DNA from 4 places in the Mucilaginibacter terrenus genome. Region 4 is predicted to be linked to each of the others. Evidence: riboswitches for the same ligand, from Rfam matches in the RefSeq annotation. Region 4 holds a riboswitch; each other region holds the start of a gene.
What was found. A riboswitch is a leader RNA that binds a small molecule or an ion and turns the genes downstream of it on or off. The one in region 4 is predicted to bind S-adenosylmethionine.
Positions count from the first base shown of each region.

Region 1 (8,155 bases), on a different contig from region 4:
ATCAGCCTTAAACAAGCTTACCAGCTGGTAGCGGGCAAAAAGAGCAAGCAGGTAGTTATTGCCACCATTGACAGCGGCATTGATACCGCCCAGGCAGATATTAAACCTGTACTTTGGGTAAATACCAAAGAGATTCCCGGCAACGGTATCGACGACGACAAGAACGGCTATATAGATGACGTACATGGCTGGGACTTTTTAGGAGGCCCGGGTGGCAAGTGCGACTTTACCGAGACTACCGAAGAAGTACGCGAATACAACCGTTTAAAGGGCAAATACCTCAGCGTAACCACAGCACCCGCAGGCAGCGAAAAAGAATTTGCCTACTGGGAAAAGGTAAAGTTGCAGTATGATGAAACGGTAAGCAAATCTACCAAGGAGCTGAACGACCTCCAACCTGCTATGAACGCGCTGATGGCAACAAGCGGTTACATTAAACGCGCGCTTAACCTTAAAACGGACGGCACTTTCACCGTTAAAGACCTGGCAAAAATAAAAAGCAGTAACGATACCATTAGCCGCAGCGTTTATGTTTGGCAGTCTGTTTTCGAACAGGAAGGCGGCGCTGCTGACAATGCCAAGGTAATTAACGACTTGAGCGAGTACCTGGCAAAACTGAACAATGATGTTAACCCCGATCTGGATGCGCGTAAACGCATAGTAGGCGACGACCCTAATGTACAGGATGGTAAACCTTACGGTAACAACATCCTTAAATTTGAAGATGCATCACACGGTACAGGCGTTGCCGGCCTGATTGGCGCTGCACGCAACAACAATTATGGAATTAACGGCGTGGCGGATAATGTCAGGATAATGGCTATTAAAGCTGTCCCTAACGGCGACGAGTACGACAAGGATATTGCCAACGCTATACGCTACGCTGTAGATAACGGCGCGCGTGTGATCAACATGAGCTTCGGTAAAAAGCTATCTCCCCACAAAGAATGGGTAGATGCAGCATTTAAATACGCGGCATCTAAGGACGTGTTACTGGTACAGGCATCCGGCAACGATAACCAGGATGTGGACGCCAAACCGGAGTTCCCGAATGATATTTTTGCAGATGGCTCCGGTACAGATGCGGATAACGTGATTAGCGTGGGTGCATCAGCCGCAAAGCTGGACGAGAATCTTGCAGGTTCTTTCAGCAACTATGGCAAAAAGAACGTAGATGTTTTTGCACCGGGCGTAAAAGTAACCTCAATTGATAAGGATGCCGAGTTTAACACCGCCGATGGTACCAGCTTTGCCTCGCCAATTACCGTAGGTGTGGCTGCTTTGGTACTGGAGTACTACCCAACGCTAACTGCCAAACAGCTTAAGCAAGTAATACTGGAGTCGGCCTCTCCGCTTAATGGCACCATGGTACTTAAACCTGGCACTAAAGAAAAGGTTGATTTTACCACCCTATCTAAAACAGGCGGCATAGTTAACGCTTACAAAGCTTTAATGATCGCTTCAAAACTTAAAGGCGAAAGAAGTATCTAACGCACCGAATGCGCGATAATAAGAAAGCCGGGCTCAAAACGAACCCGGCTTTCTCATTTTATGCAGTATAGCCTATCAGATCGTAATCGCCTTTTTAAACGTTTCATCGTTCTCGTTAACCACCCGGTAGTAAGCGTTAATGCCCCATTTAAAACGGGCGGCATTTGCCTTAAGCAATGTGGCAATAGCCGGAGCATCGGCGCCAACATCTTTGGCTTTAACCTCCTTAGACGCTTTTTCCGCATACGATAAAAAGTGCGATAGCGTAGCACTGTTCACCTGGTAGTCTTTTATAAAGCTGTCTGCAGTAGGGTACTTTTTAAGCAATGGTTGCATTGCATCAATAACATAGGCGCTAAATAGCTGGTTAACCAGCAGCGCGCCTACCAGCCGGCTTTCGCGTGTAGTATCGTCAGGTACAAAAACATCAGGCATTATGCCGCCGGCGCTCAGCACCTTACGGCCTTTTGTGGTATGGTAGGTTTCCGCACCAACAAAAGCGCTATCCGTTAAGTTGCTTTCTTCAGAAAGCAGCTCGCCTTTACGCACCCTTTCGGCCAGTTCATTACGGTAGCTTTGCGCCCCATGTTTATACGACTTTTGAATAGACCGACCTGATGGGGTATAATAGCGGGCTACGGTGAGGTTTACGGCTGTACCATCACCAAATGGGAATTGCTGCTGCACCAGTCCTTTGCCAAACGATCTGCGACCAACAATTGTAGCGCGGTCAAGGTCCTGCAGGGCACCCGCCAATATCTCGCTCGCCGATGCAGAATATTCGTCAATTATAACAGTTAGCGCCCCTTCCTCATAAACACCCGAGTCGGTAGCAGTATAGTCGGTGCGTGGTTCATGCGCGCCCATGGTATAAACAATAAGCTTATCCTTGGGTAAAAACTCATCTGCAAGTGCTGTAGCAGTGTTCAGGTACCCGCCGCCATTCCCGCGCAGGTCTATCACCAGTTTTTGCATACCTTCCACCTTCAACCTGGCTAAAGCCAGTCTAAAGTCAGCATCTGTAGTAGAAGCAAACTTACTTATTTTTATATACCCCGTATTGCCCGTTACATACGCCGCATCCAGGCTGCTTAGTGTAACGTGCCCGCGCTTAATTACAAAATCCTTATACTGCCCCTCTGGTGTAAGCACCGTGAGCTTTACTTTTGAGTCTTTCTCTCCCCTGAAATTTTTACTTACCCGTGCAAGTGTAAGCCCTGTACCAGAGAATGGCTTTCCGTCTACCTCCAGCACTTTGCCACCTGTTTGTACCCCCGCGCGTGCTGCCGGCCCGTTAGGGTAAACCATAGTAACTACCAGGGTGTCGCGCAGTAACTGGTATTCCAGCCCTACCCCATCAAACCCGCCTTGCAGGCGCTCGCTTATGTTGCGTGCCTGTTGCGCAGGCAGGTAAACCGAATGCGGATCGAGGCTTTGCAGCATATCATTTACGGTAACGCCCTCAATACTGTCGGTATTCACACTATCTACATAACTGCTGTTTACCAGGCCAAGCACCTTTGATATTTTATCTTCTCCGGACGAGGTGGTAAAAAAGCGGCGGCCCGACCGTTTGTCGGTAATGAAAATACCAAGGCCAATACCAATAAGCAGTAAAATAAGAGTGCGGAATATTACCGCTGCCGTGTGTTTCATCAGATGTATCTACGACAAATTTAATCATTACGCTTCAGCACCTATAATTTATATCATCTTCGTTGCTTTGTGTAATTTTGTTCAATTTTGCTAAAAATACCTGCTAATGGAACGCACTACCGAAAAGGATTCTAATTACACCGGGCTGGAGCATATGCCCCTGGGCGAACTGCTGCGCAACATCAACAACGAAGACAAGACCGTTCCGCTTGCAGTAGAAAAGGCGCTGCCCCAAATAGAAGCGCTTGCTGCTGTTGTTACCAAGAAAATGCGGGCTGGTGGCAGGTTGTTTTACATTGGCGCGGGCACCAGCGGCAGGCTGGGCGTGGTTGATGCTTCGGAGTGCCCGCCAACTTTCGGCGTTCCGTTTGACTGGGTAGTGGGAATTATCGCAGGAGGGGATACCGCTATACGTAAAGCAGTAGAATTTGCCGAAGATGATACAGAGCAAGCCTGGCGCGACCTGCAAGCTTTTGACATAAACAAAAGCGATGTAGTGGTTGGCATAGCGGCATCGGGCACTACCCCGTACGTGATAGGCGGCCTTAAAACAGCCAACGAAAAAGGGGTAGCAACAGGATGCATTGTTTGTAACAGCGGCAGCCCAGTAGCAAGCGTGGCACAATACCCCGTAGAAGTAGTAACCGGACCAGAATTTGTAACCGGAAGCACCCGAATGAAGGCAGGTACGGCACAAAAGCTGGTGCTGAACATGCTGAGCACAAGCGTAATGATACAATTGGGCCGTGTTAAGGGTAATAAAATGGTAGATATGCAGTTAAGCAATAATAAGCTGGTAGACAGGGGGACCCGGATGGTGATGAACGAGACTGGTTTAGACGAGCAAACCGCCGCCAGGCTGTTAAAAGAACACGGCAGTGTACGTAAAGCTGTAGAAGCTGCAAGGTAGTACGCAGATATGCAAATTCAATAAATGATTAAAAAACTTAAAGCCTCTCCCTTCAGGGGAGGTTTGGTGGGGGCTTAGGGTAAATGCACGAGATAGAACCATATTATAAATGGCGCGATGATTACATAGCATCGGAGGACGAGCATTCGCCCTTTTACGCCACACAGTATAACGAATTTGAGTACGATAAGCAGATATACAACTACCTGCTGCACCCGCAATGGGATTCGTTTGGCTCTAACACGTTATATATAAAGGTGTTGTACGTAGACTACGACCGCGGCTACACCATCATAGAAATGATAGGCGAATGGAACGATGCCATTAACAACGACATTATGATGCTCAAACGCGAAATACTGGAGCTGATGATGGATGAAGGGGTGAACAAGTTTGTGCTGATAGGCGAGAACGTTTTGAACTACCATTACTCTGACGATAGTTACTATGAAGAATGGTTTCAGGATGTTGAGGATGGATGGATAGCAGGCATAAACTTTAGGGAACATGTGCGCGACGAGTTCAGGCACAGCAATGTTGACTACTACATTAACTTTGGCGGTAGGCTCGACGACCTCGGCTGGCGCACATTAAAACCGCTGCAAGTATTTAAACAGGTAGAGGAACAGCTCCAAAAACGGCTCAATTAATAATTGATCATCCGCTTGCAAGCTTTAAAAAGTATTACAACATTTACAGCAATTATCACGTTTTAAACTCAAATAACATTTCAATAAGAAAATGGAAACCAAAACAACAAATTACGTTTACGATAGCGTAAGTCATATAGAGGATGCCGAAGCGTCGCGTAAATTCATTGCAAATGTATTTATGTGGATGTTTGTGGCGCTGGGGATATCATCGGTATGTTCTTATATCTTCGCCTTTAACCCCGACCTGAGCTCGATGTTGAGGAACAACGTTACCGGCCAGAGCAACCTGCTAGGCATAGCCGTTATGTTTGCCCCGCTTATATTTATTATCGTTGCAGGCTCACGCTTTCATAAAATGAGCTTTACTTCGCTCATCGTTCTCTTCATTGCATTTTCAGCAGTAATGGGTATCAGCCTTAGCTACATATTTTACAGGTACTCTATCGGTACTATTTCTACCGTGTTCATTACCTCATCAGTAGTGTTCGGCGTTATGGCAATAGGCGGGTATATTACCCATCAGGACCTTACCAAATTTGGTTCTATTATGATGATGCTGCTTGTAGGCATCATTGTAGCCAGTGTACTTAACTTTTTCATGCACAGCGACAGTCTAAGCGTGATCATTAGCTACATAGGTGTTGCAGTGTTTGTAGGCCTTACCGCTTATGATGTTCAAAAACTTAAGCGCCTTGGTGCCGAGATTGGCTACGCCGGCAACGACGCCAAAAAGATGGCCATTATGGGTGCAATAACCCTTTACCTCGACTTTGTAAACCTGTTCCTGTTCATGCTGCGCATATTTGGCGGCGGCAACCGCAGGTAACATTTTATCAACGCTATTTACAAAGGCTGCTCCTCAAAAAGGGCAGCCTTTTTTATGACAAATTTTAACCTGTAATTTATCCTATTACTTGCAAATAAAACTGAAAATAGCGTTGCAAAACAGTGTGGTTTTTAAAGAACATACATCACATTTTTCTTGAAAAACTGCTATCGCGTGCTTATTTCAGCATTTCTTACAGGTTTTATCCGGGTGTTCAAAAACGGGTGTTCAATAGCCGGGCACAAAAAAAGCTGAACACTTTTGCAGTTTTGAAGGGTAAATTATCCTAAGGCAACTTCCTGTATACCGGCAGGTGCGGCCTTGTACAATACAACATTAATTTTCATATTTGTAGTGCTTATGGAGAAAGGCGGAGGGATTAGACCCTGCGATGTCTTAGCAACCTGTGCTTACAAGGTGCTACATTCTACTTGGCCCAAACAACAATGGCCGGGAAAGATAAGCGAAAGTCAATACCGTACACCTGACTTTTCGATATAAGCCGTATATGCAGTTTCGAGTTTGCAGCAAGCAGTGATTGCCAATGCAACATGCGTATCTGCATACTGTTAACTGTCAACTGCTCACTGATACAATGGATATTAGAAAAGAACTGGAGAAAAGGATATTAGTGATTGATGGCGCTATGGGCACCATGATACAGCGCTACGAGCTTACGGAGGATGACTTCCGCGGTGAGCGCTTCCGCGATCATGCAAGCGACCTGAAGGGTAACAACGACTTGCTTAACCTTACGCGCCCTGATGTTATTAAAGCTATTCACTGCGAGTATCTGGAGGCTGGTGCAGACATTATAGAGACCAACACTTTCAGTACGCAGCGTATCTCTCTGGCTGATTACCATATGGAAGAGCTGGCTTACGAGTTAAGCTACGAAGGTGCCCGCTTAGCAAGAGAAGCAGCTGACGAATATACTGCTAAAGACCCGTCAAAGCCTCGTTTTGTAGCGGGTGCTGTTGGGCCTACCAACCGTACAGCTTCTTTGTCTCCTGATGTTAATGACCCTGGCTATCGTGCCGTTACCTTTGATGATCTTGCAGAAGCCTACTACGAGCAGGTACGCGGGTTAGTAGATGGCGGCTCGGACGTATTGCTGGTAGAAACCATATTTGATACATTGAACGCCAAGGCTGCACTGTTTGCCATTGATCGTTACAGGCATGAATGCAAAGCTGCAGGCAAAGACATGGCGGCATTCCGACCTACCGGTGGTGTAATGATCTCCGGTACTATTACTGATGCATCTGGCCGTACGCTTTCCGGGCAAACTGTAGAAGCTTTCTGGAATTCTGTAAGTCATGCCAACTTGTTATCGGTAGGACTGAACTGCGCCTTAGGTGCTAAGGAAATGCGACCGCACCTGGAAGAGCTTTCAGCTAAGGCAGGTGTGTACATATCGGCGTATCCTAATGCCGGTTTGCCAAATGAGTTTGGCGCTTATGATGAAACCCCGCACGAAACTGCCAACCAGGTAGATGACTTTATGGAGGCCGGTTTAGTTAACATAGTAGGCGGTTGCTGCGGTACTACCCCGGACCATATCCGCTGCATTGCCGAGAAAGCAGCTAAATATCCACCGCGCAAAAAACCGGAGATTGAGCCTTACCTGCGCCTGAGCGGCCTGGAAGCAGTAACACTTACACCGGAAACCAACTTCGTGAATATTGGCGAGCGTACCAACATCACCGGCTCACCAAAATTCTCTAAACTTATTCTGGCTGAAGATTACGAGGCGGCTCTGTCTGTTGCTTTACAGCAAGTTGAAGGCGGCGCGCAGGTGATCGACATCAATATGGACGAGGGAATGATAGACTCGGAAGCGGTGATGGTGAAGTTCCTAAACCTTGTTGCAAGCGAGCCGGATATTGCCAAACTGCCGATCATGATCGACTCCAGCAAGTGGACTGTGATAGAAGCCGGTTTAAAATGCTTACAGGGCAAGGGCATTGTGAACTCTATTTCACTAAAAGAAGGTGAAGATAAATTTAAAGAATACGCAAGAAAGATACTAAGCTATGGTGCGGCCACCGTGGTGATGGCTTTTGACGAAAGAGGCCAGGCAGATACACTCGAGCGCCGTAAGGAGATCTGCGAACGCAGCTACCGGATACTGGTTGATGAGGTTGGGTTTCCGCCGCAGGACATCATTTTCGATCCAAACATCCTTACTGTTGCAACTGGCCTTGAAGAGCATAACAATTATGCCGTTGACTTTATAGAAGCTACCCGCTGGATAAAACAAAATCTGCCGTATGCCAAAGTAAGTGGCGGAGTAAGTAATATATCTTTCTCGTTCCGCGGCAATAATGTAGTGCGGGAGGCAATGCACTCGGCATTTCTTTATCATGCTATTTGCGCCGGCCTGGATATGGGTATCGTTAACGCCGGCATGCTTGAAGTTTACGAGCAAATTCCAAAAGACTTGCTGGAGTTGGTAGAAGACGTACTGCTTAACCGACGAGACGATGCTACCGAGCGACTGGTAGAATTTGCTGATACTATAAAATCTAAGGGAAAAGAGATCGTTCGTGATGAGGAGTGGCGCAAAGCTCCTGTAGAAGATCGGCTTTCACACGCGCTGGTAAAAGGAATTGTTGA
Region 1 is NZ_QWDE01000002.1:677,603-685,757, reverse strand. It holds gene DYU05_RS13725 (S8 family serine peptidase) at 1-1,491, shown strand, start outside; gene DYU05_RS13720 (S41 family peptidase) at 1,567-3,147, opposite strand; gene murQ (N-acetylmuramic acid 6-phosphate etherase) at 3,254-4,057, shown strand; gene DYU05_RS13710 (hypothetical protein) at 4,141-4,707, shown strand; gene DYU05_RS13705 (Bax inhibitor-1/YccA family protein) at 4,799-5,536, shown strand; SAM riboswitch class I at 5,892-6,002, shown strand; gene metH (methionine synthase) at 6,132-8,155, shown strand, end outside.
Region 1: another riboswitch for S-adenosylmethionine. It lies ahead of metH (methionine synthase); the one in region 4 lies ahead of DYU05_RS03645 (O-acetylhomoserine aminocarboxypropyltransferase/cysteine synthase family protein).

Region 2 (8,155 bases), 1.3 Mb from region 4:
CTGGTCGCCATACCGCTGCATATCTATCCCCACACCATTATCCTCAAAAACGAGGTAGATGTGTTCCTGCTCTTTATAAGTATAACAGGTGATAATCGGCTGCCGCTGCGGGTGGCGGTACTTAATTGCATTGGTAAGCAAATTCTGAAAGATGCTCTCCAGATAAGCAGGAATATAACTTATCTCTTGCGCTCGGCTAAAGTCGGTTTTAAGCTGAACCTTGCCGGCCTGTATATTGGTGTCCAGCGCAGCTACCACGTTATTAAAAATACTTTGAAAAGATAAGTTCTTACGCTCTTTGCCTATTTCTGATTGTATTTTCACAATCTCATCCAGATGACCCATAGTGGCCGTCAGGCTGTGGCTGATGGTTTTTATGTGAGAAAAAATCTCTTCCTTATCTGCTTCGGCTGTGCTTTCTTCAAAAAGGTTAACCATGAATTTGAGATTGCCTGCATGCGAACGAAGGTTGTGCGAAACAATGTAGGCGAAGTTTTGCAAACGTTTGTTTTGATCGTCCAGTAGGTTGATAGACGATTGCATACTTAAGCCTCGTCGTTTAATGATATCAATGTCCTGGAAAATGCCACGCACCTTGACGCATTTGCCGTCGTCGTCAATTATCGGCTCACCTTTAGCCCTAACCCAAATAACATTGTTTTTGGCCGTACGGAACAGCATCTCCTGGTCGTATGGTTTGCAGAGTTTTATAGCATCGTCAATCGCCTTGGTAATTACAGGCTGGTACTGTGGTTCAAAAAAGCTGATTGCCTCGTCAAAGGTCATATTAACATCGCCGTATAGCTGATATATCTCAAATATCTCAGGCGACATATACAGGCCCATTGTTGGTATATCTATTTCCCAGCCGCCAATTCTGGCAATGCGGCTGGTTTCAGCGTACAAGAACTCTGCTTTTTTGGCTTTTAGTTCGGTAAGTTTGTGATGATCAATATTGCTGAGTACTCCGTATATAAACCTGCCGTCGTCGCCATCGTACTTTAAAGCGGTACTTTCAAACCACTGGTAGCCTTTATGCCTGGTAAGCAAACGGACCTGTGCAACAGGCGCAGGCCCCGGCCCCGAATAATGGATAGCCTTTATAAAGGCAGCCTTGTCCCCGTGGTAAAGAAGGTTGTCGTAAAAGTTTTTGTAGGAGCACTCGATGTCGCCGGGCTTGTAGCCAAGTAAAGCGTAAAACCCGGCAGACCACTGCGCCTTTTGCGTAACCTGGTCATACTGCCAGATACCGGTATTTACGTTATTTATTAAACGGGCAAGTCGTGCAGCACTTTCTTCAGAAAAATTATCTGTTACCGAATTGCTCATCATTTAACCCGTTTCTTCTCTTTTAGTAAATACCTTATTAAACATACAGGTACAATTTTAGTACCCATACAACGCTATTGTTTAATAATTATCGATATCTGTAATTTATTTAACTTTTGGTAGATAATATTTCTTTGCTAATGTATAAATTATTTCGCAGCATTATTTCATATTTAACATTATACCGATAGTTATATTAAAAGTATTAAATTACTTACTGTTTTATACGTCGTAACATCTAAAAGGGTTGTGACATCAACAAACGGGGATGATATGGACCTCAACAAAACGAGTTAAATGTTATCCATTATTTCACCAAGTGTTGTAAAAATTATTTTTTATTTGTTTGTCAGTCACTTAGATTAAAAAAGTAAAAAAAATTATAAAGTCTATAGGAATTATAGATTTTATATCTACATTTGTGTCGTTATCGTTCTTTAAATATACTTATCCAGAAAGACAGAGGGAAAGGCCCTATGATGTCTTAGCAACCTGTACCGGCTTTAAGCCAGTGTAAGGTGCTAATTCCTGCTCCGCACTAAACGGGGACAGATAAGCTGATTTAACAGAAAACAGAACGTTTGTAAAAGCGTCCTTTTGGCTTGTATTTAGCGCCTTTCATCAACACTCTTCCTGGATGATTTTATTGGTTAAACGTTTGCAATTTGCATAGCTTTATTGCAGCAAACCGATACTTAAAACTTAATAAAATTAAAAACATGAGCTTACGCATTGGCGACGACGCCCCAAATTTTAAAGCAAAAACATCAAACGGAGAAATTGATTTCTACGAATACCTGGGCGACAGCTGGGGTGTGCTATTCTCGCACCCGGCGGATTATACACCTGTTTGCACTACCGAACTTGGTAAAACAGCATCGTTAAAAGATGAGTTTGACAAACGTAATGTAAAGGTGATTGCACTGAGTACTGACAATGTGGAATCGCACAAAGGATGGATAAACGATATCAACGAAACACAGGGCGTAGAGGTTACCTTTCCGATAATAGGAGACGAGAGCAGGGAAATATCCCAAGCGTATGATATGATACATCCTAACGCTTCTCTTACCGCAACAGTACGCTCGTTGTTTGTAATAGGGCCGGATAAAAAGATTAAACTGATCATCAGCTACCCGGCATCAACAGGACGTAACTTCCAGGAGATTTTAAGGGTGATAGATTCGTTGCAGTTAACTGCTTACCACAGTGTGGCAACTCCCGCAGATTGGAAGGACGGTGAAGATGTAGTAGTGCTGCCATCCATCAAAACAGAAGATATACCGGCTAAGTTCCCTAAGGGGCATAAGGTGATAAAACCTTACCTCAGGACAACTCCGCAGCCTAACAAATAAGGGCTGAAAGATAAAGTCGTGTGGCCGAGAGGATAGGTGAGGGTCTGCAAAACCTTATACGGTAGTTCGAATCTACCCACGACGTCTGATTTAAAGTGTTCTATAGTTTTCAGGAGCGACCGGCGGAAGAGCCGGTCGCTTTTTTATTAGAGTTTTTGCACGCACCAGGTAGTCATGCAGCGGAGATTTTGCACGTTGGTTGTTTTTATAGGCTCAAATAATTCACCGTTTAAGTCACGGGTATAGTTCAGCAATATCTGCTGGTTTACCAGGAACCGTTCTGAACCATCAGGAAGGAGGTAACGGTTGTTGCCCAAGGGCATAACTTTGCCCTCTATACCAATGTCTGATGCCAGTCGAGCAAAAAAGTAACCACCCGGTTTCAGCACCCGCCACATGGAGGTGACCATCGCATCAAAGTGTTCAATGGTTTCGGCAAAATGCAGTACCGCGCTGCTGATGACCAAGTCGAAAGATGCATCAGCAAAGGGCAGGTCTTCCGCAGGTGTCACTATAAAGTTTGTAGATGGCAGATTAGGTGCAAGCACCGCAGCCATATCGCGCACCTGTGCCACCGCATCGGGGTTAGGGTCCACTCCGAATACGTTATAACCATTCTGCAGGAAATAGATCAGATTACGGCCACCGCCGCAACCTGCATCTAATATGGTTTGGCAGTTGCTAAAGGTGCCTTTTAACAGCTGATCGAACAGGTAAATATCGATATTACCAAACTGTTGCTGTAGGGTGTCTTGCATGCGCTAAATATAGGAATAACAAGATTGCAGGTTGCACAATAGGCTTTAAACTTCGTGCTCATTTTTAAAAAGAAAGCTTATTTCCTTAAAATTATCGATATACTTGTTACCGAGTACCCCAATCATCCAAATACCAATAAGCCCCTGTGTCTACACTTAAATTTACGTTGCTGCTTGGCTGCTGCTGTCTGCTTGCATTGACCTCTTACGCACAGAAAAAAAATATCAATTATCGGTACCAGATACACCGCAGTGCATCTAAAATTAAGATAGATGGCCTGCTGGATGAAGCCGGCTGGCAAGCTGCTGATACGACCACCGACTTTGCTATGGTATTGCCAATGGATACCAGTCGGACTAATGTACGCACCACCGTGCGGATGACCTATGACGATGATAACCTTTATATATCTGCGGTTTGTTATCAGCCTACATCGGGGTATATGGTGGAGTCGCTGAAGCGTGACTTCAACTTTGGTAAAAACGATAATTTCATCTTTTTTCTTGACCCCTTTGACGCACGTACAGATGGTTTTAGCTTTGGCGCCAATGCAGCCGGTGCACAATGGGATGGTACCATGTATGAGGGCAGCAAGGTAGACCTGAGCTGGGACAACAAATGGTATTCTGTAGTGAAGAACTACCCGGACCGCTACGTTTTTGAAGCGGCTATTCCTTTTAAGACCATCAGATACAAAAAGGGCATTCGCGAGTGGGGGGTAAACTTCAGTCGTAACGATCTGAAGACAACCGAAAAGTCGGCATGGGCACCGGTGCCGAGGCAGTTCCCAACGGCTTCGCTGGCTTATACCGGCACTATTGTTTGGGACGAAGCGCCTCCGGTGGCCAATAGCAATATCTCGGTAATACCTTACGCACTTGCCGGTGTAACAAAAGATTACACCAACCACACCGGTACCGATTGGCGTAAAGATGTTGGCGGCGACGTGAAGATCGGACTTACCTCTTCGCTTAATCTCGACCTGACGGTTAACCCGGACTTCTCCCAGGTGGATGTAGACCAGCAGGTGATCAATCTTAACCGTTACGAGTTGTTCTTCCCGGAGAAGCGACAGTTCTTCCTGGAGAACGGCGACCTGTTTGCCAATTTTGGTTATGCGGATATCCGCCCGTTCTTTTCGCGCCGGATAGGGCTCAACGCACCTATACGTGCCGGCGGCCGTATGACGGGTAAGATTAATAAGAACTGGCGCGTAGGAGTAATGGATGTGCAAACCGGCCAATCCGGCGCGGGTAACCTGCCGGCGCAAAACTTTGGAATTGTTACCCTGCAGCGGCGCGTTTTCTCCCGCTCTAACATCGGGATTATGTTTGTTAATAAGGATGGTACAGGCAGCGCGCCCAACCCGGGCAACACTTCGCCTGCTTATAACCGCAACCTGGGTGTAGAGTATAACCTAGCCTCATCAAATAACTTGTGGACAGGTAAGCTGCTTGGGTTAAAGTCGTTCACACCCGGCGTGAAAGGCCATGATTATGTGCAGGCCGCGCACCTGCAATACCTAAGCAAATACTGGACGTTATACCTGCAACAGCAGTATGTAGGCCGTAATTACAATGCCGAGGTTGGCTACGTACCCCGCAACGGTTACAATAAGCTTAACCCATTGCTGCTGCATAACTTTTTTCCAAAAAGTGGTGCAGTGCTTTCGCATGGGGTGCAACTGTCTTCCAACTATTTTTTTGACGAACACTATAAACGTACCGATAATGAAAGCATCCTGAGCTATATAGTTACTTTCCGAAATCGTAGTGTGCTCACCTTTTCGGGCCTGGATACTTACGTAAAGCTGCTGCGGCCGTTCGACCCTACGAACACCGGCAAACCGATGCTGCCTGTTGGTTTTGAGAACCACTGGAACACCGGAGACGTGCAGTATGCATCTAAACCGCAAAGCCTGTTCACATATTTGGGTGAAGTATCTTACGGCGGTTATTATGATGATGGTACGCGCCTGGCGCTGATAGGGCAGATAGGTTACCGATTCCAGCCATTTGTAAACTTGTCGCTTAACCTGGCCTTTAATGATCTGCATCTGCCGCAGCCTTACGGACGTAATAAATTCTGGCTGATCGGTCCTCGCGCGGATGTCACCTTTACTAATACGCTGTACTTTACCACCTATGTACAGTATAACGAGCAGGCTAACAATATGAACATAAACACCCGCCTGCAATGGCGCTACAAGCCTGCATCGGACTTCTTTATTGTATATGGCGACAACTCTATCCCTTCACCATTTATGGCCAAAAACCGCCAATTGGTAATAAAGTGGACGTATTGGTGGAATATATAGGTTTTTAGAGGTTGGATATAAAAGATCAGAGGTTAGAAAAGAACACTAGTTGAACTTTAATAAAGTGGTTGAAAATTGACGACAGCCAATTTTCAACCGCTCTCAGCTAAATTCATTTTTATTGAGCAGCGTAGTACTGCTCGTCAGTTACGGGTTCCAACCAGTTTACAATACCTTTTTCAGTGTTGATGCCGATTGCGGTATGGATCATTTCTGCGTCTGGCGATGCGCCGTGCCAGTGTTTAATACCGGGCAATACGTTAATAGCACTGCCAGCTTCAACTTTTGGATCGCCTTGCCTTTCTTCTGGTAGTGACATACGCCAACCCTGGCTGTTACTTTTTCTTCGTTCCGTTTACGTTAACAATAATAAAGCAAGGGTGGGGTATGCCCAGCGTTGTGCCGGGTTTAACATCCAGGTAAGCTTTCAAATAGCCATCCACTATGCCCTTCATGGCTTTATTTGAGGATTTAAGAAATTCCGGGAAGATATAATTCACAGACCGCAGGTAGTGCAGGGTACCCTTTTCGTCAATACGGACGCTAAAGGCGTACTTGAAGTCATCATACGCGTTCTTTATCCTGATGTTATACTCGGGCAGCATGTAGTCTTGTATCAGGCCTTCCTGTTCCTCATCATCTTTTATATTGTTAACCCGCTCAATAGTGAGGTTTTTACTTTTACTGGTGAGCACCGCAATGTCACGTGCTGCAAATGCTTTATCGGTATCGCGCAGGGCAAGCTCGGTTTTGTGTTTTATAAATAACGTATCTGCACGGGTTGGCCGTTTAGCATGTGAAGTATCAGTATGCAACACGTTCTTGATGTAATCGTTGGCGTACATGGTCATGTACACTACAGATTTATCGCGCATCAGCTCCTTGCCTTCAACCTTCATCACCTGAAAAACAATGCTATCCTTGCTCAGCTTACGTAACCTCACCCATGCCCAGGCAATGTTAAATAACGAGTCGTGATCAAACATCACCGGCGCGTTTACAAACCGGCTGCGCCTGGGGTGGTAAATATTTACCGTATCGTCTGAGACGAAGGAGAATTTCCACTCCGGCTCAAGCTGGTATCCGTCATCATTAAAGGAAACACCGTTCTGAAAATTACGGCGCACCTCGGTGTACTTAATTCCCCAAACCGGTTTAAAAGTTGGCTTAACAGATTCGTCGGTCTCTATGCTGGTGTATATCTTGTTTCCTTTTTTCTTATCGCCGCCGCAGGAATTAAGAACAAGGCATATTGCTGCAACAGCAATAAAATTGTACAGGAAGTTAGTGTATCTCATACAAGGGCTAATATAGTGCTTTAAACATTAAACAGCACGATTTGTTGCCTGCAGCGGCAATTGCCATAATACGGCGATTTGAAAATTACTTCGCAGGATTTTAACAAAAGCTTTATATTTGCAGCCCAATACCGAAACTCTCCCTTGTGGTGTAACGGTAGCACACCAGACTCTGACTCTGTTTGTAGTGGTTCGAATCCATTCAAGGGAACAAATGCCGATACAAGGCAAAAAGCTGCTCGAGAGAGCGGCTTTTTTTATGCCTGATAGTTGAGCTGATTACACCTCATAAGCAGTTCTTGCAAATTTGTTTTTGTATTCGATGGGAGTAAGCCCCGTAATTTTTTTGAAGGTGTCTCTAAATGCACGTACATCTGAATAGCCCACCTCAAGCATTATTTCTGTAACGTTTTTTCTTGATGCTTCAAACAGGGCTTTAGAAGCTTCGATACGTACTCGCTGTAAATACTCGGTGGTGGTATTATTGGTAGCCTCTTTAAATCTTCTTTCAAATGTTCTGCGGCTGGAATGGATCAGGTCTGCCAAAGTTCCCGTTAGTATCTTGTCACTATACTGCTTCTCTATGTAGTCCTGCACTTTTCTAATATCATCATCACCATGGTTTTTTTGACCCTTGAAAATGGCGAACTGAGATTGCCCGGCCCTCCCGATATCCAGTGCAAAGTACTTGGAAACGGTTACGGCTATTTCTCTGCCTGCAAACTTTTCTACCAGGTATAGTATCAAGTTCCACAAGCTGCTTGCACCACCGCTGCTGTAAATATTACCATGCTGCGTAATTATAGCGCCGTCTTCCACTTCCACGTCGGGGTACCGCTTTCTAAACTCATCAATGTGGGCCCAGTGCGTAGAGCATTTCTTGCCGTTCAGCAAACCGGTTTCGGCCAGCAGGAAGGCACCCAAACATAAGCTTGCTACGCTGCAGCCCTTGTCATGTAACTTTTTAAAGTAGGGTAGCGCTTCTGCATTGGCTTTAACACCCTGGGCAGTATCGCCAAAGGCAGGAGGTATAATCAGCAGGTCTGTTTCGGTAACATCTTTAACCAATCTGTTGGTCTTTATTATATATTCCCCAT
Region 2 is NZ_QWDE01000001.1:2,120,879-2,129,033, reverse strand. It holds gene DYU05_RS09505 (PAS domain-containing sensor histidine kinase) at 1-1,332, opposite strand, end outside; SAM riboswitch class I at 1,774-1,888, shown strand; gene DYU05_RS09500 (peroxiredoxin) at 2,049-2,684, shown strand; tRNA gene DYU05_RS21105 (tRNA-Cys) at 2,699-2,769, shown strand; gene DYU05_RS09495 (class I SAM-dependent methyltransferase) at 2,831-3,442, opposite strand; gene DYU05_RS09490 (carbohydrate binding family 9 domain-containing protein) at 3,589-5,760, shown strand; gene DYU05_RS09485 (cupin domain-containing protein) at 5,879-6,079, opposite strand; gene DYU05_RS09480 (hypothetical protein) at 6,096-7,058, opposite strand; tRNA gene DYU05_RS09475 (tRNA-Gln) at 7,199-7,269, shown strand; gene DYU05_RS09470 (GlxA family transcriptional regulator) at 7,338-8,155, opposite strand, start outside.
Region 2: another riboswitch for S-adenosylmethionine. It lies ahead of DYU05_RS09500 (peroxiredoxin); the one in region 4 lies ahead of DYU05_RS03645 (O-acetylhomoserine aminocarboxypropyltransferase/cysteine synthase family protein).

Region 3 (8,155 bases), on a different contig from region 4:
GATGCAATTATTTACAAGTATCACTTATCATAAGTGTATGTCGTAGTAGATCAGGCACCCATTAACAAGTCCTGGCATTGCCTGGCTATTTCCAGTTCTTCATTGGTAGGGATCACGAGTACCCTTGTTTTTGCCTGGAAGGCAGTAATGTCGCGAATACCGCTTTCTCTTAATTCATTTTTAGCGATATCTATACCGATGCCCAGGTATTCCATATCTCGGCATACCAGTTCTCGTGCGAGCGCATCATTTTCGCCAACGCCTGCTGTAAACACTATTGCATCCAGCCCGTTAAGAACGGCGGCGTAAGCGCCAATGAATTTTTTGATGCGATAGGCGTACATGTCATAAGCCAGCTTAGCCTCAACAATGCCCTGTCGGTAAAGTGCGCTTATATCGCGCATGTCGTTGTGGCCGGTTAAACCAAGCATACCGCTTTGCTTGTTTAGGAGGTTTTTCAACTGCTCCGTAGTGTAGTTGTTTTGTTCGGTAAGGTATAACAGTACAGATGCATCTATACTACCGCTGCGTGTACCCATAATAAGGCCGTCTAACGGCGTAAGCCCCATACTGGTGTCAATACATCTACCAGCGTTTACCGCCGCCATGCTGCAGCCGTTGCCCAGGTGTATAGTAATTACTTTCGCGTCCGGCTTGCTTAGGTAGTGTGCTGCCTCCCGGCTAACATATTGATGACTGATCCCGTGAAAGCCATACACCCTTATGCCAAGCTCATGATAAAGCGTGTTAGGTATAGCATAACGAAATGCCTTCTCAGGAAGGGTTTGATGAAATGCGGTATCAAACACCGCCACTTGCGTAGCCTCTGGGAAAGTTTTTTCTGCTACCTTAATGCCTTCGTAATGGCCTGGATTATGCAGCGGTGCCATCGGAAACAAGGCCTGTATCCTGTCTTTCACTTCGGGGGTTATAACCGTTGTGTGCGTTAATGTTTCTCCGCCATGCACAATACGGTGGCCAACAACGTTGATGTCCTCTGCGCTTTGTACAACGGCAATGTCCGCTCTTGTTAATAGCTCTGCTACAGCCAGCATGCCTGCTTCATGGTCTGCAATTGGCTGCTCTATACGGATAACATCTTCCTTGTTATTACGGTGGTATTTATGAGTTATCTGCGCGTCACTATGGCCTATGCGTTCCACAAGGCCGCTGCAAAGCGGTGTAGCTGATCCCTGTATGAAGAGCTGGTATTTAATAGAGCTGCTGCCCGAGTTAATCACAAAAATATTCATGTGCAAGAGTATAGTTAGCTATCCTGGCTTTGGATAGCAGTAATAATAACTGTATTGAAAACGTCGTCTACTGTGCAGCCACGGCTAAGGTCATTTACAGGTTTATTAAGGCCTTGCAGCATCGGCCCTATGGCCAATGCGCCGGTTTCGCGCTGTACCGCCTTGTAAGTGTTATTGCCCGTGTTCAGATCAGGGAAGATGAGTACACTTGCTTGCCCGGCCACTTCTGAACCGGGAAGTTTTTGACGACCTACTACAGGATCAACGGCTGCATCATATTGTATCGGTCCTTCAACCTTCAGGTCCGGTCGTTTCTCTCGTACGAGTTGTGTAGCCCTCCTTACCTTTTCTACGTCCTCACCCGAGCCGGACGTGCCCGAAGAATAAGAAAGCAAAGCAACCCGCGGCTCGATACCAAACCGGGAACTATTATCTGCCGACGAAATGGCTATTTCTGCAAGTTCCTCTGCGGTGGGGTCGGGGTTTACTGCACAGTCGCCAAATACCGATACCCTATCTGCCAGGCACATAAAGAATATAGAAGATACTGTAGAAATACCCGGTTTGGTTTTGATGAACTGCAGCGCGGGCCGTATGGTGTGCTGCGTAGTGTGTACAGCACCTGATACCATCCCATCAGCATGGCCTTTATAAACCATCATGGTACCAAAGTAAGATACATCCGTCATCAGGTCCCGCGCCATTTCCAACGTAACGTTCTTGCTTTTGCGAAGCTCATACAACGTTTGCACATAGTCGTCGTAAAAGGTGGAGTTAGCAGGAGATATTATGTTGACCTGGCTGAGGTCTACATCTATACCCAGTCGCTTTACGGATGCAGCTATTTCACCCGGATCGCCCAGCAAGGTGATATTTACCAATTGCTGGGAGATTAACCTTGCAGTGGCTTGCAGAATACGGTCATCATTACCCTCTGGTAAAACGATGTTCTTACGCTGTCTCTTTGCCCATTGTGTAAGCTGGTACTGGAACATGTGGGGTGTCATCGCGTCAGAGTGGAAAGTCACCAGCATTTTTTCCAGCGAAGGAACATCTACATACTTGTTAAATGTTTCTATGGCAAGCTGTATCTTCTTAGAATTATCAGGCGTTATACGCGCCTTAACAGATGCGATGTTGTTGGTGGTCTCGAAAGTGCCGGAGTCCACGGTAAGTATCGGCACAACATTCTGCAACCCTTCTATCAGGCGCATCACCGGCTCTTCGGGTATGCTGCCGGCTGTAAGTACAATACCTGCAACCCTTGGGTAACTTGCAGACAAGTTAGCCTGCAGCGAACTTATAATAATATCGCCGCGATCGCCCGGCGTCACAATCAGTACGTTCTCCTTTAAATAATTTAAAAAGTTTGGCACCTGCATGGCACCGGTTACAAAGTGATCTACCTGGTTGGCAAGATGTTCCCGGCCAAATAGTAAACGTCCGTTCAAACATTCAAAAATGTCGTTTACCGTGGGGTTTTCAAGTGTCTGCTCCGCAGGGATAACAGAAACCAAGATGTTCTCTGGCAGTTGCGCCACAAGCAATTGCTTCACATCAGCTGTTTGGGCAGATTGCACCCTGTTGGCCACCACGGCAAGCACTTGTATATCGTGCGACTGATAGGCTCTCCAAAAATTGAGTGTGTCCTGTACAATCTCGGCCGTGGTTTTATTATCGCCCGATACCAGCAGTAAAACCGGTGCATTCAGGTTTTTGGCAATTAACCTGTTGGTTTCAAACTCAAATGCTGTAGCCGGCCCAGCAAAATCGCTGCCTTCTACAACGGTGTAGTCATAAGCAGCTTCAAGGCTTTTAAACCTGCTGATGATCGCGTCCAGCATATCGCCTTGCCGCCCATCCTTCAGGTGTTGCATTGCATCTTGCCTGGTAAAAGCATAAGTATCTGCATATGCCTGCGGTAGTTGAAAGTGAGATAGAATAGTTTGAATATGGCTGTCCGGCTGTTCTTGCGGAGCAAGCGGTATTATAGGTTTAAAGTAACCTATTTTTTGTGCCCTACCCAGCAGCATGGCTACCAGCCCAAGTGCAATAACTGACTTACCACTGTAGGGTTCGGCAGAGGCTATATAAATGCTTTTAGTCAAAGTAATATTGTATAGTTTCCGGCAAAGGTAAAGCTTAACTGCTTGCAAATACCTGTCGTAAATTAATAAATAAGGTAATTTAAGTCACCTTGAAGGTCGTCTTAATTAACAGGTAGCACAGCATTAATGTTTATTCCTAAGGAACTGTTTTTACCATATCTGCTTGCACTGCTAACCCATTAAAGGGAGAATAATTTATTTTAAATAAAATCTATTAATTCTATAGTCTTTATATTTTATTCATATATTTGCATCGAAATAGTTCTTTATAGTTATCAAGAAAGACCGAGGGAAAGGCCCTATGACGTCTTAGCAACCTATACAATAAGTATAAAGGTGCTAATTCCTGTCTGCCATTGGCAGAAGAGATAATGTTTACAATACATGCTTAGCTGTCGGGCTTATCAGTACACAATATCTCCCCGGTGCAATCTTGATGGCTGAAAAGCAATATTGTTAATGCTATATTATTATGAAAACACCTTTTACATTTCGCTCGTTTTTAAATCACTCGCCATCATCATCTGCATGTTTCATGCAAGGCATGCGTTGTTGCTGCTAATTTAATTCCCCATCCTGCTGAGGCGTGCAGCCTCTGGTTATTCAAACATCCTTTACAATAGCTAATTGCAGTGCAGCTGCATTGGGCTTTCGTACAGGCATTTTTTACCTCTTACAATTAATAGTCATGTCCAAAATTTACAAGCTGTTTTTGGCGGCTTTACTGCCATTTTTCTTGCTGCAAACTACCTACGCCCAAACGGTTAAGGTTAGCGGCGTTGTCACCGCCCGGTCAGACGGGCAGCCGCTCCCCGGCGTTACGGTGGCTGTTCAGGGATCTACCAATGGTACTCAGACAGATGTACAGGGCAGGTTTTCCCTCAATGCAAAACCAAATGATGTACTCCGGATATCCTACTTGGGCTTCACCACACAACAGGTCACGGTTACACAGGCCGACGCACCGTTGCAAATAGTACTGGTAGAAGCCGCAAACTCGTTAAACGAGGTGGTGGTAACGGCGCTTAACATCAGCAAAGACAAAAAGTCGTTGGGCTACGCGGTACAAAGCTTAAAGTCGCGTGATATATCAGAAGCTAAAGAAAGCAACCTGGTAAACGCGCTTGCCGGTAAAGTTGCCGGTGTACAGGTTACCAACAGCCAGGGCGACATGGGATCATCACGTATAGTTATTCGCGGCGAAACATCGGTATCGGGTAACAACCAGCCACTGTTTGTGGTGGATGGCGTTATCGTAGATAACTCGCAGTTTCAGGGTGCTAACGGGTCAAGAGATTTCCCTAACGCAATTTCCGACCTCAACCCTGAGGATATAGAATCTATAAGTGTACTTAAAGGACCAAACGCTGCCGCACTGTACGGCTACCGCGCAGCTGCGGGTGTTATCCTTATAAAAACTAAAACAGGTAAGGGTGCCAAGGGCCTTGGTATCACTATCAACTCCAACACCAGCTTTGCAACCCTGAAGGTCTTCCCTGATTATCAAAACCAGTTTGGACAGGGATCCAACGGGAAATTTAGCTACGTGGATGGCAAAGGCGGAGGCGTTAACGATGGTGTGGATGAAAGCTGGGGCCCTCCATTGGATGGACGATTGATTCCGCAATTCAACTCTAACGGTGTTGCGGTGCCTTTTGTAGCGCATCCTAATAACGTACGCGATTTCTTCAACACAGGTGTCACCCTAAACAATGGTGTTGCACTTGCGGGCAGCGGCGACAAGTACGATTTTAGGTTGTCATACAACAACCTGCATCAAACTGGTGTGGTGCCTAATTCATCACTGGGCCGTAATTCATTTTTATTGAACACAACGTTCAGGCCAACACCAAAGCTTACCGTTACTACTATAGCTAATTACATAAAAGACGATGCAGGCAACCTTCCGGGTGCTTACGGCCGCAGGGCAACCAGCACCATGCTTCAGTTTACATGGTTTGGCCGCCAGGTGGATATAAGCCAGTTGAAAAACTACAGAAACCCTGATGGCAGCACCTTTAACTGGAACAACAGCTACTATAGCAACCCATATTTTATAGCTTATGAGAACACAGTTGGGCAGTATAAAGACCGCCTGATTGGCAGCATCGAGCTGAATTACAAAATTGGTGGCGGCCTATCTGCAAATTTTAGAACCGGTACCGACTTTTACAACGACCGTCGTAAAATAAAGGTGGCCTATGGTACTAATGGAACACCATTCGGTTCTTATGAAGAAGACGCTTATCACGTGAGCGAAACCAATACTGAAGGCCGGCTGCAGTACACTAAAAAGCTGAGCAAAGATTTCTCCCTTGATGCATTTATTGGTGGCAACATAAGCACAATTATAAACGAGCAGAACGACCAGATAGCACCTAAGCTGGCAGTTGCGGGCCTTTATACGTTGAGTAACTCACGTGATCCGCTGGTATCATCAAATTACTATGGCAAGCTTAAAACGTACAGCTACTTTGCATCGGCACAAATTGGATATAAGGACTATGCGTTCCTGAACCTTACCGGCCGTAACGACTGGTCGTCTACTTTACCTGTAGCAAACCTGTCTTACTTCTATCCGTCGGTGAATGGTAGTTTGGTACTATCTCAGGCGCTTGACTTTAAAAGTGACGCATTAAGTTACCTAAAACTAAGAGGTGGTTGGTCTAAAGTAGGTAAGGCCGCTACGCCTTATCAGCTCATCAACACATATAACTTTACAGCGCCTTTTGGCACCAATCCGCAGCAGAACGCTAATAGTATAGATCTTAACCCGAATTTAAAACCTGAGACAACAACCTCTGGCGAAGCTGGCTTTGAGGCCGGTTTCCTGCGCGATCGCGTACGGCTGGATGTAAGCGTTTATAATACAAACAGTATTAATCAGATACTTAACGTTGATGTTAGCCCTTCAACAGGTTATACGCAAAAGCTGATAAACGGCGGCCGTATAAATAATAAGGGCTTGGAGGTACAGTTAAGCGGCACGCCAATTAAAAAGAATGATTTCTCGTGGGATGTAACCGTGAACTATTCGCTTAACCGCAGCAAAGTAGTATCGTTAGATGAAGAAGGCAGGCTGCAAAGCTATATTTTAGGCACCAACCGTACGGTGCAGGTACTTGCCGCAGTGGGGAAACCTTACGGTACATTGTTTGGCAACGCTTACCAGCGTGATGCCGCCGGCAACATTGTTATAGATAACAGTGGTGTACCGGTTATCAACCCTACCAAGCAGTACCTGGGTAAGTACACACCTGATTTTTCCGGAAGCATTAACAACAGCTTCTCTTATAAAGGGATTAATTTAGGTTTCCTGGTGGATGCCCGGTTTGGAGGATCCATCTACTCTAATACCAACAGAACGGGAACTTACACGGGAGTGCTGGCATCAACGCTGCCCGGCCGAGGTGCACAAAACGGCGGATTAAGCTATTACTATCCCGGTAATAATACGTCAGCTACCGCGGTGCAGGTTAACGGAGGTGCTGCTGCACCAAATGGCGAAACTGTTTATGACGACGGTATGGTATGGAAAGGCGTAAAGGCAGACGGCACAGCAAACAGTAAGGTTATACCAGCACAGTCTTACTACAAAGGATTTACCAATGTGGACGAGGCCTTTGTTTACAGCGCATCATTTATAAAGCTTAGGGAAGTTAAGCTAGGCTACACTTTCCCGGCGAGGTGGGTAAAAGGGATAGGGCTGCAGTCGGCGACCGTCTCAGTTGTTGGCCGGAATCTATGGATCATTCACAAGAAAGTGCCAAATATCGACCCGGAAACGGCATTCAACACCGGCAACGGCCAAGGCCTTGAAGACCTTACGCTACCTACTGTTCGCAACATCGGCTTTAATGTTAATCTTAAATTCTAACTATCATGAAAATCAAACATTTATCAGCATTAATACTATTTGCCGCGGTTACACTATCAACAGTGTCGTGCAAAAAGGATCTGCAGGATATAAACAAAAGCCCGAATGCATCTGAAACTGCACAGCCTGACTACCTGCTTACTGCAGCTATAAAAAATACAGCCGACACCTATTGGGGTACCGCAAATAACATGGATGCGAGCCTGCTTTTTGTACAGTACTGGGCTAAGATCCAATACACCGATCCGGACAGGTATATCTACTCTAACAATGCTTTCCAGGAGTTGTGGACGGTAGGTTACTCAAAAAGCATAGTTAATCTGAACCAGATAATAAAGTTAGCAGACGCGCAGTCTAACCCTAATTACAAAGGTGTGGCGCTGGTGCTGCGTTCATGGACTTTTCAATTACTTACCGACGCGTACGGCGATATACCTTACAGCCAGGCAACTAACATTTCGCAATATCTTACCCCTGCTTATGACAAGCAAAAAGATGTGTATTTCGCTTTGTTGGAAGACCTGAAAACGGCACAGTCTTCGTTGAACGCGTCAGGACCGGCAATCTTGGGTGATGTTATTTACGGCAATAACATTACTTCATGGAAGAAATTTGCCAATTCGCTGCGTTTGCGAATAGCCTTGCGTATAGCAGACCGCGAGCCTGAAAAAGCTAAACAGGTACTTGCCGAGATACAGGCAGAGGGCAGCGGCTACATAAGCAGCAACAGCGAGACAGCACAGTTGGTTTATCTGGCATCACCAAACCAAAACCCTATAAGTAACCTGTTCGACACCAGAGATGATTACCGTATAAGCAAAACTGTTGTTGACAAGCTTTTTGCATTGAATGATCCGCGTTTGCAGGTTTACGTCAGCAAAACAAAAGATGCCACGCCAAACACTTACGTGGGCATA
Region 3 is NZ_QWDE01000004.1:86,872-95,026, reverse strand. It holds gene DYU05_RS17735 (acetate/propionate family kinase) at 51-1,253, opposite strand; gene pta (phosphate acetyltransferase) at 1,268-3,361, opposite strand; SAM riboswitch class I at 3,631-3,736, shown strand; gene DYU05_RS17725 (SusC/RagA family TonB-linked outer membrane protein) at 4,050-7,238, shown strand; gene DYU05_RS17720 (SusD/RagB family nutrient-binding outer membrane lipoprotein) at 7,244-8,155, shown strand, end outside.
Region 3: another riboswitch for S-adenosylmethionine. It lies ahead of DYU05_RS17725 (SusC/RagA family TonB-linked outer membrane protein); the one in region 4 lies ahead of DYU05_RS03645 (O-acetylhomoserine aminocarboxypropyltransferase/cysteine synthase family protein).

Region 4 (8,155 bases):
GGGCGGTGTAGAGGCTGCAGCTTTTTCTTCCGGTAACGCAGCGGGAATGTCGGTGTTTCAGGCGCTGCAACCAGGCACACACATCATCGCACCGGATGATATGTATCACGGGCTTCGCAATCAGCTCAAAGCCTTATTTGCAGGTATACTGGAGTTTGATTTCGTAGACGTGAATGATGCTGGGGTGTTGAGGTCGCACATAAAAGCAAATACCGGTGTCATATGGTTGGAAACGCCATCTAACCCGCTCTTAAAGGTTACGGATATTAAACAAGCTGTAGCGATAGCTAAAGAACGCGGCATTAAGGTGGTTTGTGACAACACTTTTGCAACACCGGTTTGTCAACAACCACTTTCCTTGGGCGCTGATCTGGTGATGCATTCCACAACAAAATATTTCGGCGGGCATAGCGATCTAATGGGCGGCGCGCTGATTACCGCAGAGAAGAACGAATGGTGGGCGAAAATACGCAACGTACAAACCATGGGTGGCGCTATCCCCTCGCCTATGGATTGTTACTATCTAACTCGCAGCATAAAAACATTGCCTTACCGTGTTCGCGGGCATGTTGCAAATGCGCAACTGCTTACAGCTTATTTAAAAAAGCACCCGAAAGTAGAACAGGTATTGTATCCAGGATTACCCTCTCACCCCCAACATGCAATAGCAAAAGGGCAAATGAGTGCATTTGGGGCAATGTTCTCTTTTACCGTGAGTGGTGGCGAACAACAAGCGTGTAGAGTGATAAACAGCCTTAAACTGTTCACCCAGGCTACCAGCCTTGGTGGTGTGGAAAGCTTGATAGAACACCGTGCATCCGTTGAAGGTCCTGATACCAAGACTCCTTTTAACTTGTTGAGAGTATCTCCAGGACTTGAGCATATAGATGACCTTATTGCTGATCTGGAGCAAGCTTTAGGTTAATGGCGGTATGTTAAACAGTTGCTACGCGCTATTTATCTATTCAACACAACGCAAATTCACCAAATGTTTATAGCATGTTAATACCTGATTGACTTTTAGTAAACAAGTTTGAAGCATGAAAATTACTATTATAACTGGTGTTTTATCGGTGTTAATGTATACCGTAGCATCCGCTCAAATGAAGAGCTCGTTCGGCTTGGGTGCAGGCGTAAATCAGCCTTTAGCTGCAGGGTTTAAAATTGGATGGGGCGCTATAGCTCAGGGCAGTATTCGTTTAAATGATAAATTGGGGCTTGTACCCGCCATTGGGTACGAACGACTTAATGCTGAAACAAACCATACCTACACAATTAACAATGCCATTTACATTACCCGCAAAGCCGATATCTTATACGGTGGGTTGACCTTAAAGTACTATATCTCTAATTGCATCAGCGTTAAACCGGGTGCCATGGGATATATCGTAACTGGCAGCGATGACATAGTTGCAGGAGTTTCCCCGTCGTTCGCTTTAGCTTATGAGCCGACAATCAATAACAAGAAAAACATCGAAATAAGCCTTAGAGCAGATGCAATTAAGTTGCGGACCAATCCAGGCGATACCAGGGGGATAGTAGGTCTGCGGTTGGCATATAATTTCGCATTAAGAAGATAATAATTTAGTTCTACTGCTTCTATCGGTAACTAAAACTTGACTATCATTGAGCCATGTGCAGGTAAGTGATATTTATGATATGACAATAAAATTGAAATATTATTTGGATAGTAAAATTATATCGCCCTATATTTGGAACATTATTTGGTAGCGATACCTTGATCAATTCCCTCAAAAGGATTTTGGTTTATAAAGAAGCGGCGAGAGATCAGGCTCAAAGAACCGCTGGCAACCCTCCGGAATGGAGAAGGTGCCAATTCCTGTCCCGGAAAATAACCCCGGGGGATATAAATTTTTAATCATGAAAAGTACGATCCACTTCCAGCACAATAATCAGCAATCACAAACGGTTAACCGTTCTGCATACAACCATATAAATGGCTGTATTTGTATGTGTTGCTGCTGCTAGCCGGTAAACACACGTCCCTTTTGTTTCTGAAGAAACGTGAACAGCAGGATACCTTATCCTGACGCCTCAATCGTAATATTTCAACAAAATCCTTAAAATCTACAGAACATGTCAAGCTTAAAATTCGAAACCTTACAACTTCATGCCGGACAGGAAGTTGATGCCACTACAGGTGCGCGTGCTGTCCCCCTTTACCAAACAAGCTCTTACGTATTTAACAGTGCCGAGCATGGTGCAAACCTCTTTGCCTTAAAGGAATTTGGGAATATTTATACCCGTTTGATGAACCCGACGACTGATGTGTTTGAAAAACGCATTGCAGCTTTAGAAGGTGGTGTTGCTGCTTTGGCTACCGCGTCAGGTCAAGCTGCACAATTTATAGCTTTGAATAATATCTTGCAGGCTGGTGATAACTTTGTTACTTCTCCTTTTCTTTATGGTGGTACTTATAATCAATTCAAAGTTGCTTTTAAACGCCTTGGGATAGAAGTTAGGTTTGCCGAAAGCGACACTGCTGAGGCTTTAGAAAAGCACATAGATGATAAAACAAAAGCAATTTACGCAGAAACTATCGGCAACCCGGGATTTAACATCCCTGACTTTGAGAAGGTTAGCGGCCTGGCAAACAAACACGAGTTACCACTTATAGTCGATAATACATTCGGAGCGGGCGGCTACCTGTTTCGTCCGTTGCAGCATGGCGCACACGTAGTTGTAGAATCGACCACTAAGTGGATTAACGGCCATGGTACCAGCATCGGAGGCGCTATTGTAGACGGCGGCAACTACAATTGGGGTAATGGCAAATTCTCGCAGTTTACCGAACCTGCAGAAGGTTATCATGGTTTGGTGTTTGCTGATGTATTTGGTGTTAACGGTCCTTTTGGAAACATACAGTTTATTATCAGAGCTCGCGTAGAGGGATTGAGAGATTTCGGTCCGTCACAATCCCCTTTTAACGCCTGGCTTAATATACAAGGATTGGAGACGCTTTCTTTACGTGTGCAGCGTCACGTAGACAATGCCCTGGAACTCGCTAAGTGGCTGGAGCAACATCCGCTGGTTGCCAAAGTCAACTATCCAGGTCTGGAGTCATCACCTCAACACACATTGGCGAAAAAATATCTTAAAAATGGTTTTGGCGCCGTACTTTCATTTGAAATCAAAGGTGATAAAGAGCTTGCTTCCAAAGTAATCGACAACCTTAAGCTTGTAAGCCACTTAGCCAACGTAGGCGATGCTAAAACATTAATTATTCAGCCATCGGCTACAACTCACCAACAACTAAGCGAAGCCGAGCAAGCCGCAGCTGGTGTAACACCGGCAGGGCTTAGGGTAGCTGTGGGAATAGAACATATTGATGATATAAAGGCAGATTTTGAACAGGCATTTGCTAAAATAGAGCAACCTGAACTGGCATAACGATTTTAGTTTTTTTAGTTTTTAAGTGATGTTATCAGGGAGCAACCAAATAAGTTGCTCCCGCGGTAACGATAAAAAAGAAATGAGTTTACAAACTTTTAAATACACAGGCACATTTGAATTTGAAAATGGCCGCAAGTTAAAGGGCCTGCAAATAGGCTATCATACCTACGGTACTTTAAACAAAAATGCTGATAACGTAATATGGGTATGCCACGCTTTAACTGCAAACTCTGACGTATTTGACTGGTGGAAAGGGCTGTTTGGCGACAATGACCACTTTAACCCCGATGAGCACCTTGTGGTATGTGCAAACATTATTGGTTCACCTTATGGCTCTGATAACCCGCTTACCATAAACCCGATAACAGGTCAGCCTTATTACCTTGCTTTTCCTGAATTTACCACTCGAGATCTGGCGAGAGCGCATCAACTCCTTGCAGATTACCTGGAAATATCAGCTATTGAGATACTGATAGGCGGTTCGCTTGGAGGGCAGCAAGCTATGGAGTGGAGCATAAGTGAGCCTGAACGCATAAAAAATTTGATACTCATTGCTACCAACGCACGCCACTCGCCGTGGGGTATTGCTTTTAACGAATCACAACGTTTGGCAATTACTGCTGATCGTACTTTCTACGCCGGAGCGCCAGATGGTGGTGCTAAGGGCTTGAAAGCCGCACGCAGTATAGCACTCCTATCCTACCGTGGTTACAAAACTTACGACATTACCCAGCAGGAAGACGATAGCGCGCTTTTAAGTGACTTTAAAGCATCATCTTATCAAAACTACCAGGGACAAAAACTTGTGAATCGCTTTAATGCATATAGCTACTGGTATCTTACCAAAGCCATGGATTCGCACAATGTTGGTCGTGGCCGAGGTAGTGTGGAGAAAGCGCTGAGCCTGATAAAAGCCCGAACTTTGGTCATAGGCATCAAAACCGACGTGTTGTTTCCTATAGAAGAGCAGCAACATCTATTCAGGCATATTCCAAAGTCGGCTTTTGCTGAGCTGGATTCTTTTTATGGCCACGATGGATTTTTAATTGAAACAGAACTACTAACAAAAATAATTACGTCCTTTTTTAAGACAGACGTTAAAGGAAAAATAATAGAATTGCAAAAGATAGCTTAATGAGTAAGAAATTAAATATTGGCCTCTTCGGCTTCGGAGTTGTAGGCCAGGGACTATATGATATTATCCGTACCAAAAACCTCAACCTCGAAATTGTTAAGATCGCTATAAAAGATCCAAATAAACAGCGTACGCTTCCGGAAGAGCTATTCACAACCGACCGTGACGAGATACTTAATAACCCCGAGATAAATACAATTGTAGAGTTGATAAACGATACCGAAGCAGCATTTGAAATTGTTTCGCGTGCACTTAGTTCTGGTAAGAACGTGGTTTCTGCAAGTAAAAAAATGATTGCTACTTACCTGAACGAGCTTATTGAACTTCAACATAAGCATGGTACGTCCCTGCTTTATGAAGGTGCAGTTTGCGGTAGTATACCAATCATCCGCAACCTTGAAGAATACTACGACAACGAATTGCTGCACTCCATCAGCGGCATTTTCAATGGTTCATCTAATTACATCCTTTCTAAGGGCTTTTTGGAGAATCTGGATTATGATTCGGCACTAAAGCAGGCACAAGAACTTGGCTTTGCTGAGACCGACCCGACGATGGACGTTGGTGGCTTTGATGCTAAATTCAAGCTCATTATTGCAGCTTCGCATGCTTATGGTGTTATTGTAGACCCTAAAGATGTGCTTAACATAGGGATACAAAACCTTTCTGCTAACGACATCCAGTACGCGCGGGAGAAAAATCTGAAGATAAAATTGGTACCAGTTGCTAAGGAGCTCGATGCACGGCATGTAGCAATGTTTGTATTGCCAAAATTTGTTACCGAAAGCGAGTTTCTCTATAACGTGGAATACGAATATAATGGTGTTACTGTACAAGCCGCATTTGCCGACCAGCAATTCTTTTTCGGCAAAGGCGCAGGGGGGCACCCAACCGGCTCGGCTGTGTTGTCAGACATTGCAGCACTGCGTTACGATTATGCTTACGAATACAAAAAAGCAAAAGCTGTACGCGACTTAAACTTTACAAACAATGTAGAGTTAAACATTTATCTGCGTTATGAAGATGAAGAATTGGTTAACGCGCTTGCATTTATTCATATAAAAGAACGCTTCTATTCAGGTGATTATAAATTTGTCACAGGAAAAATCAACTTGCAAAAACTAATAGACAATCAACAGCGTATATCGGATAACAAGGCATTCGTTGCCTTTGCCGATCAGCTAACAGGGGTCAGCTTAGCCTCGGCATAAATATGAGAACGGAGTTTTTAGTAGATACTCCGGACGATTAAAAACAAAAGGCCCAAATTGGGCCTTTTGTTTTTAGCAAGAAATCACATTTAATTAACTATATCGTTCGGTTGATGTCCCATTTCTCCAGGTAATCCCCCACTTTTCTGACAAACCTTCCGCCTAACATGCCGTCTACAACGCGGTGGTCGTAGGACAAGGACAAGAACATCATATGTCTTATTCCAATCGCATCACCTTGTGGTGTTTCAATAACGGCAGGTTTCTTTTTAATAGCACCAACAGCTAAAATTGCTACTTGCGGCTGATTGATAATAGGTGTGCCCATTACGTTGCCAAAAGTACCTACGTTAGTAATTGTAAAGGTGCCATCCTTCACATCATCAGGTAAAAGCTTGCCAATACGTGCTCGGTTTGCCAAGTCGTTTACAGATTTTGCCAGACCAAGTAAACTCAGTTCATCAGCCCTTTTTATAACCGGTACAATCAAATTGCCATTTGGCAAAGCTGTAGCCATGCTGATGTTTATATTCTTTTTCTTAATGATTTGTGTTCCGCTTACAGAAATATTGATCATCGGCATATCAATGATCGCTTTTACTACCGCTTCTATAAAAATTGGTGTTAGGGTGAGTTTTTGTCCTTCACGTTTTTCAAATGGCCCCTTTACCTTATCGCGCCACTCTACTAATTCTGTAACGTCAACTTCCACAAAGGAGGTTACATGCGGCGATGTATGCTTGCTGTAAACCATATGGTCAGCTATCAACTTACGCATACGGTCCATCTCTATTATTTCATCGCCACCTGATACAGATACAGCAGGTTTAGACGCTGGCTTTGCTCCTTCCACCGCTGCTTGCTGGTTAGTAGCAGCTTTAGCTTGCTCAGGTTCTTGTATTTGCGCCGGGGTGCCCTGTTCAACAGGCTTTGGCTGTGCAGCTGGTTTGGGTGAACTACCAGCCGTTCTGTGTTCTAAATATTTTAGCAGATCGTCTTTGGTCAGGCGACCTTCAGCGCCAGTGCCTGGTATACTGTCAAGTTCGGCAGTATTAATTCCTTCCTGTAGTGCTATACTTTTTACCAGCGGAGAATAAAATCGATTTTCAAACTTGCCGGCTGATGCTTTCGGTACTTCTGCTTCAGCAGCATTGCTCTTATTTCTTTCTAGCTGACTTAACCCAGGTATGTCTGATACCACCGAGTCGTCCTCTGCTTTTGCCTCCTGAGGCGTAGATGGCGGAGGTGTAACTGCAACAGGTGCTTGTTGTGCCGAAGTAGGTTCTTCCTCATTGCCAGGGTCGGTTTCAATAACGGCAATGGCCGCACCTACCTGTACTACATCATCTTCCTTGTAAAGCTGTTCAACTAGTTTGCCCGCCACAGGAGATGGCACTTCAGAATCGACCTTGTCGGTCGCAATTTCCATCACTGCTTCATCAATCTCGATGTAATCCCCCAGACTTTTAGTCCATTTGATTACCGTTGCTTCCGCAACGCTTTCCCCCATTTTCGGCAGTAACAATTGGTATTTGGCCATACGCAGACTTTACTTCAAGTGGTCAAAATTATAGAATTTATAACATTATTCTTCAATTTCGTGCAGTAAAGTATTCAACATCGAAAATGCAGCTGTAGCACTTCTTTCAATGTTTTGAATACGTTTATTGCCGAATGTGAATTTCTTTGCTGATGTTTTTGCGCCATTGGACACTGCTATCCAAACTGTACCCACTGGCTTATCGTCAGTGCCACCATCAGGACCGGCAATGCCTGTTACAGCAACAGAATAATCGGACTTAAAGGCCGTCAGCGAACCCGCTGCCATTTCTTTAACCGTTTGCTCACTAACTGCGCCGTATTGCCTTATGGTCTCACTGTTTACCCCGAGGGTATTTTCCTTAGCCATGTTAGAGTAAGACACAACACCCCCTAAAAACACCGCTGATGAACCAGAGTGTTGTGTAATAAGGTGGGATATATAGCCGCCTGTACAGCTTTCGGCGGTTGAAAGCGTTAATCTCCTCTTAGTCATCAAATTTAAAATTGCCTTTTCCAAAGCAACATCCTCATCTGCAACCACAGCATACTTAACACGTTCAATAATCCTAGCGGCATAATCTTCTATTTCTGCACGTAATTGCACCTCGTCATCGCCATCGGCACTCAAGCGTAACCTCACCTGCCCTAACTTTGGCAAGTATGCAAGTTTAATGTTCGGCGGCAAAGCATCTTCTATATCAGCAATTTTCTCGGCCAGGAACGATTCTCCTTCGCCAGCAGTTAAAATGGTCTTGTGGATAATAAAAGGTAGTTTAAAGGTGTCCTTGAGCTTAGGCATAACCTCTTCTTCTACCATGTACTTCATTTCAAAGGGAACGCCCGGCATCGATAC
Region 4 is NZ_QWDE01000001.1:853,279-861,433, reverse strand. It holds gene DYU05_RS03655 (trans-sulfuration enzyme family protein) at 1-925, shown strand, start outside; gene DYU05_RS03650 (hypothetical protein) at 1,041-1,580, shown strand; SAM riboswitch class I at 1,765-1,874, shown strand; gene DYU05_RS03645 (O-acetylhomoserine aminocarboxypropyltransferase/cysteine synthase family protein) at 2,098-3,411, shown strand; gene DYU05_RS03640 (homoserine O-acetyltransferase family protein) at 3,494-4,549, shown strand; gene DYU05_RS03635 (homoserine dehydrogenase) at 4,549-5,760, shown strand; gene DYU05_RS03630 (dihydrolipoamide acetyltransferase family protein) at 5,858-7,300, opposite strand; gene DYU05_RS03625 (competence/damage-inducible protein A) at 7,346-8,155, opposite strand, start outside.